3 regions of the Streptomyces sp. NPDC046977 genome follow, and region 3 is predicted to be linked to each of the others. Evidence: riboswitches for the same ligand, from Rfam matches in the RefSeq annotation. Region 3 holds a riboswitch; each other region holds the start of a gene.
What was found. A riboswitch is a leader RNA that binds a small molecule or an ion and turns the genes downstream of it on or off. The one in region 3 is predicted to bind cobalamin.
Positions count from the first base shown of each region.

Region 1: linked by a shared signal. The riboswitch ahead of ABZ883_RS20495 (HoxN/HupN/NixA family nickel/cobalt transporter) and the one ahead of metE (5-methyltetrahydropteroyltriglutamate--homocysteine S-methyltransferase) in region 3 are both predicted to bind cobalamin.
Region 2: linked by a shared signal. The riboswitch ahead of ABZ883_RS31875 (cobalamin biosynthesis protein) and the one ahead of metE (5-methyltetrahydropteroyltriglutamate--homocysteine S-methyltransferase) in region 3 are both predicted to bind cobalamin.

Region 1 is NZ_JBEYWO010000013.1:2,809-6,765, forward strand. Features, by position in the region: gene ABZ883_RS20485 (TerD family protein) at 1-391, shown strand, start outside; gene ABZ883_RS20490 (metalloregulator ArsR/SmtB family transcription factor) at 738-1,115, opposite strand; cobalamin riboswitch at 1,204-1,406, shown strand; gene ABZ883_RS20495 (HoxN/HupN/NixA family nickel/cobalt transporter) at 1,434-2,534, shown strand; gene ABZ883_RS20500 (PepSY domain-containing protein) at 2,614-3,957, opposite strand, start outside.
Region 2 is NZ_JBEYWO010000026.1:85,319-89,275, forward strand. Features, by position in the region: gene ABZ883_RS31870 (cobyric acid synthase) at 1-812, opposite strand, end outside; gene ABZ883_RS31875 (cobalamin biosynthesis protein) at 809-1,804, opposite strand; cobalamin riboswitch at 1,858-1,987, opposite strand; gene ABZ883_RS31880 (hypothetical protein) at 2,133-2,348, opposite strand; gene ABZ883_RS31885 (inorganic phosphate transporter) at 2,393-3,625, opposite strand; gene ABZ883_RS31890 (FAD-dependent oxidoreductase) at 3,739-3,957, opposite strand, start outside.
Region 3 is NZ_JBEYWO010000041.1:2,250-6,206, reverse strand. Features, by position in the region: gene ABZ883_RS38235 (hypothetical protein) at 1-857, shown strand, start outside; cobalamin riboswitch at 972-1,212, shown strand; gene metE (5-methyltetrahydropteroyltriglutamate--homocysteine S-methyltransferase) at 1,383-3,701, shown strand; gene ABZ883_RS38225 (cobalamin-binding protein) at 3,842-3,957, shown strand, end outside.

The sequences.
Region 1 (3,957 bases), on a different contig from region 3:
ATCGCTCATGGCTCCGCCATTCATCGCCCTAGATGGCGATTCCCGGAGGCCGGGGCGGGAGACCATCACGATCCGGCGTCCCGACCTGCAGGGATATGTTCTCATCTGCGCGTACAGTGCGGTTGAGAATGGTGTCGGCTCGTTCAAGTCGTATGGTGCCCGGGCAGTTGTAACCGATGGGCGGGGCTCGACTGTCACAGTACCGCTGTTCAATAATCGCAACCTGTCTTACTGGGTTGCTATTGCGTTGATCGACTTCACCGCCCCTGGTGGCATTGAGATTCGGCATGTTGAGAAGTACAGCGGGAATCACGTGGAGGCCCGGCCGATGCTGTACTCCAGTGGCAGTTTTCGGATGAGCGCAGGCAAGGTCGAATTCAAGACGAGGTAGCTGGCCGCCGTCCCACTCTTGACCCTTTCCTCCCACGGACCGACCTCAAGCAGGTGTGGGATCGAACACGGGAAAGGACACGTGGACAAGTTGGGCAGGAGTGCGCGATCGGTGTAGAGGCATTGGGGCATGCCTCACCGCCGCGTAGACCGCCTCCGGCGCCTGACGGCTCCCGCGCGTCCGGCCCCGCTCGCACGGTGTGCGGGGCAAGCGGGCCCGCCGGGCTCACCTGCCCGTCCCGACCCCGGTCCACCATGTCGCCGCAGGCTCTCGTTCACCCGTCAAAGGCGTCTCGCGGGCGCCGGGTGTCAACCAGCTCATCGTCGACCGGCGGGCGATGGGAACGTCACATGTCGGCGGCCCCGTCTCCTTGAGGCGCCGCGCAGTGTCCCAGCAGTTGCCCGGTCATCTCGTCCACGATGCGGTAGCGGACGATCCGGCCCTGCCGGTCACCGGTGACGATGCCGGCGGCCCGCAGCAGCCGCAGGGCCTGGGAGACCGCCGTGTCCGTCATGCCCGTGGCGACCGCCAGGTCCGTGACCGCGATCGGCCCCGCCGTCCGGAGAGCCAGCAGCAGCGCGAGACGGCCTGGATCGGCGAGCAGCGAGAAGCGATCCGCCCAGGCCCGCACATGCCCAGGTTCTCCAATGGCGGCGACAGCGTCGCAGACACGGTGGCCGTCGATGGTTCGGTGGCCCGCCCGCTCGGCGGGAACAAGGTGCATGGGCGCCATCCTGGCAGCCCGGGATGTGATCTTGAATACCTGTGCGTCTCTGCACCTGTGCAGCCTTGCAGGCGGAGTGCCCGCGCTCCTAGGGTGATGGCGCCGTGGTGCTCGGGAAGACCGGTGACAGCCGATGGAAGGCTCAGTCCGGGGCGGCCCTCGCCACTGTGATCGGGTAGTTCCCGCCCCCTCCCGCTTCGGCGGTGCCACTGGTCCTCACAGGCCGGGAAGGCAGGGGCGGGCGCGCTTCGCCCGTAAGCCAGGAGACCGGCCGCGGCATCTCACGAGTTGATCCACGAGGTGCTGGAGCGTGACCGCATGACCCTGCCCCCATCTGCCCCGTTCGCCGGCCCGTTCCGCTGGCGGCGCGAGGACACGCTCCGCACCGCGGGCCTGATGGCCGTGATCGCCGCATTGCACGTCGTCGCTTTCGGTGTGCTGTTCCTGCTGGTGATACCGAACGACTACCGGGTCGGTTCCGAGGCTTTCGGTCTCGGCCTCGGTATCACCGCCTACACCCTGGGAATGCGGCACGCCTTCGACGCCGACCACATCGCCGCCATCGACAACACCACGCGCAAGCTCATGGCGGACGGCAAACGCCCGGTCTCCGTGGGCTTCTGGTTCGCCCTCGGGCACTCCAGCGTCGTGGTGGCCCTGGCGGCGCTCGTCGCCGGCGGTGCCCGTCTGGCAGGCACCCTGGCGGACGAGGACTCCGGAACGCACCAGGCGCTGGGTGTGGTCGGAACCACCGTTTCCGGCACGTTCCTCTATCTCATCGCCCTGCTGAACCTCGTCGCCCTACTGGGCATACTGCGGGTCTTCAAGAAGATGCGTACGGGCTTCTTCGACGAACGGGAGCTCGAAACCCACCTGGAATCCAGGGGGTTCATGAACCGCGTACTCGGCAGGCTCACCCGCTCCATCACCCGTCCCGGGCAGATGTACCCACTCGGCTTCCTCTTCGGGCTCGGGTTCGACACCGCCACCGAGGTCGCGCTGATGGTGATGGCGGGCAGCGGAGCCGCCGCCGGTCTGCCCTGGTACGCGATCCTGTGCCTGCCGCTGCTGTTCGCCGCCGGGATGAGCCTGTTCGACACCCTCGACGGGACCTTCATGAACTTCGCCTACCAGTGGGCGTTCTCCAACCCCGTGCGCAAGGTCTACTACAACCTCACCATCACCGGTCTGTCCATCGCCGTCGCCTTCGTCATCGGCACCATCGAACTGGTCGGGGTCCTGCACGACAAGCTCGACATGACGGACGGGCTCACCGGCTGGGTCGCCGGCCTCGATCTCGACAACGTCGGCTACGTGATCGTTGGCCTCTTCGTCGTCGTGTGGGCCGTCGCGATCGCGTACTGGCGCGTCGCCAAGGTCGAGGATCGCTGGGCGGCGCGAACTGCGGGGAGCGTCTGACGTTCTTTCGGTGGCCTCCGGTCGGGCACAGTGGTGTGCCCGACCGGAGGCAGCCCCCGTCCCCTCTTCTGCCGCGACGTCAGGCGGCGGGACGCCGCAAGTAGAGCCCGAACACGATGTCGTAGAAGAGGAACGCGATCAGCGTGATGCCCAGCAGGGGCAGGGCCCAGCCGAGCGCGGCGACGGCCGGGACGCCGATGATCAGCACCGGCAGCGGGAGTTGTCGCCACGTTCCTCGTGCGGGGGCCTTCCCGAGGGCCGCCGTGCGGCCGTCACGCGTGGGGCGGCGCTGCCACCACATGCGGTAGCCCCACACGATGACGGAGATCAGGCCGACCGCGATCAGCGCCAGCAGGATCTGGTTGACGATGCCGAACAGCAGGCCCATGTGGCCCTGGACGCCGAGTTTGCTGAGCTTGGCCAGGACCGGGTAGTCGGCCCAACGGCTCTCCGAGGTGACCTTGCCCTTGGCGGCGTCGACGGCTACCTGGTCGTAGTGGACCGGCCAGAGGTCGTCGTCCTGCGCCACGGTCCACGCACTCGTCGCATCGGCGGGCGGCGTCAGCTCCACCCGGCCACCGAGGCCGGCCTCGCGGGCGACCGTGAGGACCGCGTCGAAGGCTGCGGGGTCGGCCGTCGCCGCGCCGGCGCCCGTGCCGTGTCCGGCGTGCCCCGCAGGCTCGCCCTTGCCGGCGCCGGTACCGCCGGGCAGGGCGGTGACCAGCGCGGGCGCGTGCCCCTTCGCCGCGTTCAGCAATTCCCCGAACCGGGCACCGGCGTAGTGGGACCAGGTCAGGCCGGTGGCGCTGAGACCGAGCAGACCGACGGCGAGCCATACGCCGGTGGCGGCGTGCCAACTGCGCGTACGCCGCACTCCGCCTGCGGAGCGGTCGGGCAGCAGCACACCGCGTGCCGACTTGGCGCGCTGCCCGCGGGCGCGTCCGAGCCACAGGACGAGCCCTCCGGCGACGATCACCCACAGCCAGCTGGCGGCAACCTCCGAATAGAGGCGGCCGGTCTCGCCCAGGTGCAGATTGCGGTGCAGGTCGTCCAGCCACGTCGTCAGCGGGGTGGAGCCGTACCACGTGGTCAGCGCCCCCTTGACCTCGGCGGTGTAGGGGTCGACGAACACCGTGCGCTGGTTCTCGCCCAGTTCCGGCAGCGACAGGACCACCCGCGTGGTGTCCTCCGGCCCGGGCGGCGTGATCACCGAGGACAAGGTGCCCTCAGGGTGGGACTTCCGGGCCGCGGCGATCTGTTCCGCGAGCGGGCGCGTTGCGTCCCCCACCTTCGCCACGCCGAGCTGATCGCCGTACACGAGCTGGTCGAGCTGGGGTGTGAAGGTGTAGGCCAGGCCCGTCAGAGCGGCCACCAGCAGGAACGGGGCGACGAACACACCCGCGTGGAAGTGCAACCGCACGAG
Region 2 (3,957 bases), on a different contig from region 3:
AGGGGGACCGCGGCGACGGCGACCCGCAGCACGTCCTCGCCGTGCGGCGGCGCCGAGTCGGACTCCCGTACGGTGCCGCGCAGCGACAGCCGCAGTCCGTCCTCCTCGTCGATACCGAGGCCGTGCTGATACGGCAGGACACCGTAGAAGCGGCGTCCGGTCAGACCGCTCAGCATCTCCAGCCCTGGTTCCAGCAGCGAGACGTCGCCGCGGAACTTGTTGACCAGGTAGCCGCAGACGAGTTCCTGGTCCTCGGGGCTCAGCAGCGCCGTCGTGCCGAAGAAGGACGCGAAAACGCCGCCGCGGTCGATGTCGCCGACGACGACCACCGGCAGCCGCGCGGCCCTGGCCAGGCCCATGTTGACGATGTCGCCGTGGCGCAGGTTGATTTCGGCGGGGCTGCCCGCGCCCTCGCAGATGACGGCGTCGTGGCGGGAACGCAGCTCCTCCAGGCAGCCGGTGACGGTCTCCAGCAGTTCCGCGCGGCTGCCGTTGTGGTAGCCGCGCGCGCTCATCTCGCCCACCGGGCGGCCCATCAGCACGACCTGGCTCGTGCGGTCGCCGCCCGGCTTGAGCAGCACCGGGTTCATCAGCGCGGACGGCTCCACGCGCGCGGCCTGCGCCTGCATGGCCTGCGCCCGGCCGATCTCGGCGCCCTCGCGCGTCACGTACGAGTTCAGCGACATGTTCTGGGCCTTGAACGGGGCCACGGACACGCCCCGGCGGGCCAGCCAGCGGCAGATGCCGGCCGTCACGACGCTCTTGCCCGCGTCCGAGGTGGTGCCAGCGACCAGCAGCGCGCCGCCGCTCATGCGCTCCTCCTCCGGCTCCCGCGGGCGAGCCGGTGCCAGGCCAGCCGGCCCCCGGCCGTGGCCAGCAGGGCCAGCGCGCCCACCCGCCGCGACAACCGCACCGCCCGCTCGATGTCCGCCACTTCCACCGCCCGGTTGCCCGCGCCGAGTACGGGCCGGTGCTCGACCCGGCCCCCGTACGCCAGCGTCCCCCCGAGCCGTACGCCCAACGCCCCCGCGAACGAGGCCTCGACGGGTCCGGCGTTCGGGCTGGGGTGCCGGCCGCCGTCCGCCTGCCAGACCCGCCACGCGCCCCGCCGGTCGGGGCCCGCCAGCACGGCGAGCGCGGCGGTCAGCCGGGCACCGGGGAAGCCGGCGACGTCGTCGAGGCGGGCCGACGCCCAGCCGAACCGGCGGAACCGCGGCGACCTGTGACCGACCATGGCGTCGAGGGTGTTGACCGCGCGGAAGCCCACGAGCCCCGGCACGCCGCCCAACGCGCCCCACACCAGGGCGCCGACGACGGCGTCCGAGGTGTTCTCCGCGACCGACTCGACGACGGCCCGGGCCATCTGCCGCTCGTCCAGCGCCTGCGGGTCCCGCCCGCACAGGTGGGGCAGCCGGGCCCGCGCCGCCGCGGTGTCCCCGGCGGCCAGCGCGGCGCCGATCGTCCGCGCCTCACGCCCCAGCGACGTACCGCCGAGCACCGCCCAGGTCGCGGCGGCGGTCAGGGCCACGGACGCGGCGGGGGAGCGGCGTACGGCGCGTGCGGTCCCCGCGGCGGCCGCCGCGGCGCCCCCGGCGCACAACACGGTGTAGAGCGCGCCCCGTCCGCGGTGGTCCTGCCACAACGCGCGCTCCAGCGCGCCCGCCACGCGCCCGAAGGCCGCGACGGGATGCCCGCGGCGCGGGTCCGCGAGGGCGAGGTCGGCAAGCCAGCCGAGAGCCGCCCCGGCGGCGAAGACCGACGGCGCGGCAGAGCCGGCGTCGGGTGTACGGCGGCAGCCGCCCATCGCTGGTGTCCTCACTCAGGGTCCGCGCCCTGGCTCGACGTGACCGGCGGTGAGAGTCTCCTGGCTCCCGGATCGGCGGCACCCCCGGCCTTCCAGCCCGTGGTACGGGCCGTGGCCGCTGGTGGAGGCGCGCTCCCCGGTGACAGTGGCGGGACCGCGCCGGATTCGCACCGGACTTCCTCTCCTGCCGCCGTGTGGCGGTTCCGATACCACCACGCGCCGATCCGGCCCGTCAACTCACCCCGTAGCGGCCCGGAAACGCGGAAACCCCAGCTCACGGCCGGAAAGGCCGGGAGCTGAGGCCGAGTTCACACCGCGTGGCGGCGTATCAGGCGACGATCAGGAGGATCCCGTACGCCACGGCCGCCGCGCACAGCGCGAAGCACGCGTACGCGCCCGCGCGCGCCAGGGCGCCCTGACCGCCCCCGGTGCCGGCCGGCCGGGACAGGCCGACGATGCCGAGGGTGAAGACGCCGACGAGACCGACGGTGACGGCGAGGCTGACGCCGAAGACGGAGCCGAGGGCAGCCCAGTCGATGTGCATGCTGCTGTGTCCTTCCGGGACGGGTGGGGGCTGCGGGCCCGGCGTCAGACGGTGGCCTTGGTGTGGCCGGTACCGGTCGCGGGCCCCGCGGGCGGCGGCGCCACGGCGGCGACGGCCGCGGTGACGATGCCAGGCTCCGCGGCGCCGGAGCCGGCGTCCGTGCCGGCGTTGACGTTGTCGGCGTTGACGTTGGTGTGGTCGACCGGCCTGCGGCGGGCGGCCACCCGGATCGCGGCGCACACGGCGAGCGCCAGCACGGCGACGGCGGTGACGCCGGCGTCGCCCTGGTCGGCCAGGAGCGCGGCGCCCGCCGCGACCAGGCCGGCGGCCGGCAGGGTCAGCACCCAGGCGGCGGCCATGCGGCCCGCGGTGCTCCAGCGGACGACGCCGCCCTTGCGGCCCACCCCGGCGCCCAGGACGGAACCGGAGCAGACCTGGGTGGTGGACAGCGAGAAGCCGAGGTGCGAGGAGGCCAGGATGACCGCCGCGGCGCCGGTCTGGGCGGCGAAGCCCTGCGGCGGCTGGATGTCGGTGATGCCCTTGCCCATGGTGCGGATGATCCGCCAGCCGCCGATGAACGTGCCGAGCGCGATGGCCAGGCCCGCCGAGCCGATGACCCACAGCGGCGGGTCGGAGTCGGGCGCGACGACGTTGCCGGTGACGAGGGCGAGCGTGATGACGCCCATGGTCTTCTGGGCGTCGTTCGTGCCGTGCGCGAGGGAGACCAGGCCCGCCGAGGCGATCTGGCCGGCCCGGTAGCCCCTGGCGGTCGCGGCCGGGTCGCTGCCGCGGCTGATGCGGTAGGTCAGGCGGGTCGCCAGCAGCGCGGCGACCCCGGCGACGACCGGCGCGCAGACGGCCGGGACGAGCACCTTCATCACGACCGCGTCGCCGTTGACCGCCCCGAACCCGGCGGAGGCGACCGAGGCGCCGATCAGGCCGCCGAACAGGGCGTGCGACGAACTGGAGGGGAGTCCCGCCAGCCAGGTCAGCAGATTCCAGACGATCGCGCCGACCAGCCCGGCGAAGATGACCTCGGGCCGGATCCCCGCGGTCTCGTCGAGGATCCCGCCGGAGATCGTCCTGGCGACCTCCACCGACAGGAACGCCCCGACCAGGTTCAGCACCGCGGACATCGCCACCGCTGTCCGGGGACCCAGTGCGCCAGTGGAGATGGTGGTGGCCATCGCGTTGGCGGTGTCGTGGAAACCGTTCGTGAAGTCGAACACGAGTGCGGTGATAATCACGATTCCGATCAGGAGCGTGATGTGTTCCATGTACCCAGACATTCGTTTGATCCGTCAGTGGCGGTGGCGACCGTACGGAGTCCGAGTGAACGGAAAGTTAACGATGGGAAGCCTGGGGGTGCTGTGACTCAGGGGGCGGGCCGCTAGTGACGCCCGGCGATCCGGTCGGCCGCCCGGGCCAGTCCGTCCGTCGCGGCGCTGCGGCCGGACTGCTCGCGGCGGTCGGCGGCGCGGTAGGCCGCGTACAGGCCGTGCACGCCGATCCAGCGCAGCGGTTCGGGCTCCCAGCGGCGGACGCGGTGGTGTACCCACGGCAGGCCCGTCAGCTCCGTGCCGTGCCCCTGCCCGGAGTCGAGCTGTAC
Region 3 (3,957 bases):
TACGGGACTCGATCATCACCCGCCTCCGCGCCAACCAGCACAACGACGGCGGCTGGAACTACAGCAAGGCCGAGGGCAACGCCAGCCAGCTCGCCGCGACCAGCGACATCGACATGACCGGCGCGGCCATGGCCGCCCTGTGCGTCTCCGGCGTGCCCGCCACCGATATGGACGTCGTGCAGGCCAAGGCGTTCCTCAAGGGCAAGCTCGTCGCCAGCTCGGGCGCCTTCAACTCCATGTTCGGCGTCAACACCGACTCCAACGGCTGGGCCGTCTCCGGCCTCAACGCCTGCGGCATCAACTCGCAGACCGGCGACTTCCTCACCTCCATGGGCAAGACCCCCGTCGACTTCCTCATCGCCCAGCAGTTCAACCCCGGCGGCGGCTTCAAGTACCTCCCCAGCGACACCACCCCGCAGGCGTACGCGTCAATCGACGGACTGCGCGCAGTGGCGGGCGGCGGCTTCACCTCGGCCCCGCCCGTGCCGACCACGGTCGGCGCGCCGCAGTGGGTGAGCCAGACCTCCTTCGCCTCGGGCACCGCCGCCAAGCTGGCGCTGACTGTCGACGACGGCGCGGGCAACCTGAAGGTCTGCTCCGTGACGCTCACCCCGACCGGCGCCACCACGACGCTCGGCGCGCTCCTGGACGCGGCGGGCACCGCGGGCACCCCGTCCGGATGCGTCACCTCCGTCACCCCGGCCTCCGGCACGGGCACGATCACCGCACTCAACGGCAAGGCCAACAGCGGCTCCAGCACGTGGAAGGTCAGCGTCGACGGGTCCTCCTTCGCCGCCGCCACCCGCGGCAAGGTGATCAACGTCGGCGACACGATTGCCCTGCGCTGGGGTGTCTGACATCCGAAGCGGTGCCCGCGGACCGTGCGTCCGCGGGCGCCGTCCATCGCCCGAAAGCCACGACCCGCGGTCCGGAATGTGGGCTGCGTCGCCCTTCCGCCGTCGCGGCCCTCTAGGGTGGGAGACGCAGCTGGTTCGCCCCGTCCGCCAGGCGGGATGCGTCGTAAGAGGGAACCCGGTGGGAATCCGGGACTGCCCCGCAGCGGTGAGTGGGAACGACCGCCGTCATACGCACTGGGCCCGACCGGGCCTGGGAAGCGACGGCCAGTAGGTGTCCTCCGGCAAGGAGGGCGTGCCCGCGAGAAGGAGGGCGTGCCCGCGAGTCCGAAGACCTGCCAACTGCCCGCGTGCGGACCATTCCGTGCGCGGACATCCCGGTGACCTCGAGGGCGGGTCGGCGTACATACCGGACGGAACGACCGCGCTTTTGCCGCGCGAGGTCGTGGCCGTCCGGTTCCGTCACTCCCTTCGCGCTCTCGTCCCGTCTCCGGGATCTCAGGGATCCATCTCGCGAAGGAGATCTCCGTGACAGCGAAGACCGCAGCCGCGGCAGCACGGGCCACCGTGTATGGCTACCCCCGCCAGGGTCAGAACCGGGAACTGAAGAAGGCCGTCGAGGGCTACTGGAAGGGTCGCGTCACCGCCGACGCCTTCCAGGCGACCGCAGCCCAGCTCCGACGGAGCAACTGGCGGCAGCTCGCCGACGCGGGCATCCATGAGGTGCCCACCGGTGACTTCTCGTACTACGACCACGTCCTGGACACGACCGTGATGGTGGGCGCGATCCCCGAGCGCCACCGCCGCGCTGTCGAAGCCGATGCCACCGACGGCTACTTCGCGATGGCCCGTGGCACGCAGGAGGTCGCTCCGCTGGAGATGACCAAGTGGTTCGACACCAACTATCACTACCTTGTACCGGAATTGGGCCCCGACACCGTCTTCACGGCTGATTCCGGCAAGCAGGTCGCCGAGCTGAAGGAGGCCCTCGCCCAGGGCCTGGCCGCCCGGCCCGTGCTGGTCGGCCCGGTCACCTACCTTCTGCTGGCGAAGCCCGCACCAGGCGTGTCCGCCAACTTCGAGCCTCTCACGCTGCTGGACCGGCTGCTGCCCGTGTACGCGTCAGTCCTCGCCGACCTGCGTGCGGCCGGCGCCGAGTGGGTCCAGCTCGACGAGCCCGCGCTCGTACAGGACCGCACCCCGGCCGAGCTCAATGCCGCCGAGCGCGCTTACCGCGACCTCGGCGCCCTCACCGACCGGCCCAAGCTGCTCGTCGCCTCCTACTTCGACCGGCTCGGCGGCGCTCTCCCGGTCCTGGCCAAGGCACCGGTCGAGGGCCTCGCGCTGGATTTCACCGAGGCAGCCGCGGCCAACCTGGACGCCCTGGCCGCTGTCGGCGGACTGCCCGGCAAGCGCCTGGTCGCAGGTGTCGTCAACGGCCGCAACATCTGGATCAACGATCTGCAGAAGTCGCTGGCCACGCTAGGCACCCTTCTCGGGCTCGCCGACCGCGTCGACGTATCCGCCTCCTGCTCCCTGCTGCACGTGCCGCTGGACGCCGCTGCCGAGCGGGACATCGAGCCGCAGATCCTGCGCTGGCTGGCCTTCGCCCGTCAGAAGTCTGCCGAGATCGTAGCCCTCGCCAAGGGTCTCTCCCAGGGCACCGGCGCCATCGCCGGCGAACTCGCCGCCAACCGCGCCGACCTCGCCTCCCGTGCCGGCTCACCGATCACTCATGACCCTGCCGTCCGAGCCCGTTCCGGGGCCGTGACGGACGCCGATGGCCGCCGTTCCCAGCCGTACGCCGAACGGGCGGTCGCCCAGCGCGCTCACCTCGGCCTGCCGCTGCTGCCCACGACGACCGTCGGCTCGTTCCCGCAGACCACCGAACTGCGCACCGCACGCGCCGATCTGAGGGCTGGCCGCATCGGCGTGGCTGGATACGAGGAACGCATCAAAGCGGAGATCCAGGAAGTCATCTTCTTCCAGGAGAAGACCGGGCTGGACGTCCTGGTACACGGCGAGGCCGAGCGCAACGACATGGTGCAGTACTTCGCCGAGCAGCTGACCGGTTATCTGGCCACGCAGCACGGCTGGGTGCAGTCGTACGGCACCCGCTACGTCCGGCCGCCGATCCTCGCTGGGGACATCTCCCGTGCCGAGCCGATGACGGTGCGGTGGACGGCCTACGCCCAGTCGCTGAGCGACCGTCCGGTCAAGGGCATGCTCACCGGCCCGGTCACCATGCTCGCCTGGTCCTTCGTCCGCGACGACCAGCCCCTCGGCGACACCGCCCGCCAGGTCGCCCTCGCCCTGCGCGACGAAGTGGGCGACCTGGAGGCGGCCGGGACGTCGGTCATCCAGGTCGACGAACCCGCACTCCGGGAGACCCTGCCGCTGCGCTCCGCCGACCGCCCGGCCTACCTCGCCTGGGCCACCGAGGCGTTCCGGCTGACCAGCAGCGGCGTACGTCCTGACACGCAGATCCACACCCACATGTGCTACGCCGAGTTCGGTGACATCGTGGCGGCGATCGACGACCTCGACGCCGACGTCATCAGCCTGGAGGCCGCCCGCTCCCACATGCAGGTAGCCCGCGAACTCGCCGCGCACGGGTATCCGCGCGAGGCCGGGCCCGGCGTCTACGACATCCACTCGCCGCGCGTGCCGGGCGTGGACGAGGCGGCCGCCCTGCTGAGGAAGGGCCTTGAGGCCATCCCCGCCGAGCGGTTGTGGGTCAACCCCGACTGCGGGCTGAAGACCCGCGGCTGGGCGGAGACCCGGGCCTCCCTGGAGAACCTGGTCGCGGCGGCCCGTACGGTCCGTTCCGAACTCTCCGCGTCCTGACCGACCCGGGCCGGGAGGGACCCGCCATCCCTCCCGGCCGTGCCACGTCGGCTCCTGTGGGGACTCCATGTGATGAGCAGGGCCCCTGCTGACAAGTCCGCGAGGCGCCCGCCACCGCGTGGGCCGCCTACAGTCTGAGGATGCGCATCGTCTCTCTGCTCCCGGCCGCGAGCGACATCGTGGCCGAACTCGGCCTGGCCGCACAGCTGGCCGGGCGTACCCATGAGTGCGACTGGCCGGCCGGGGCAGTTGCCTC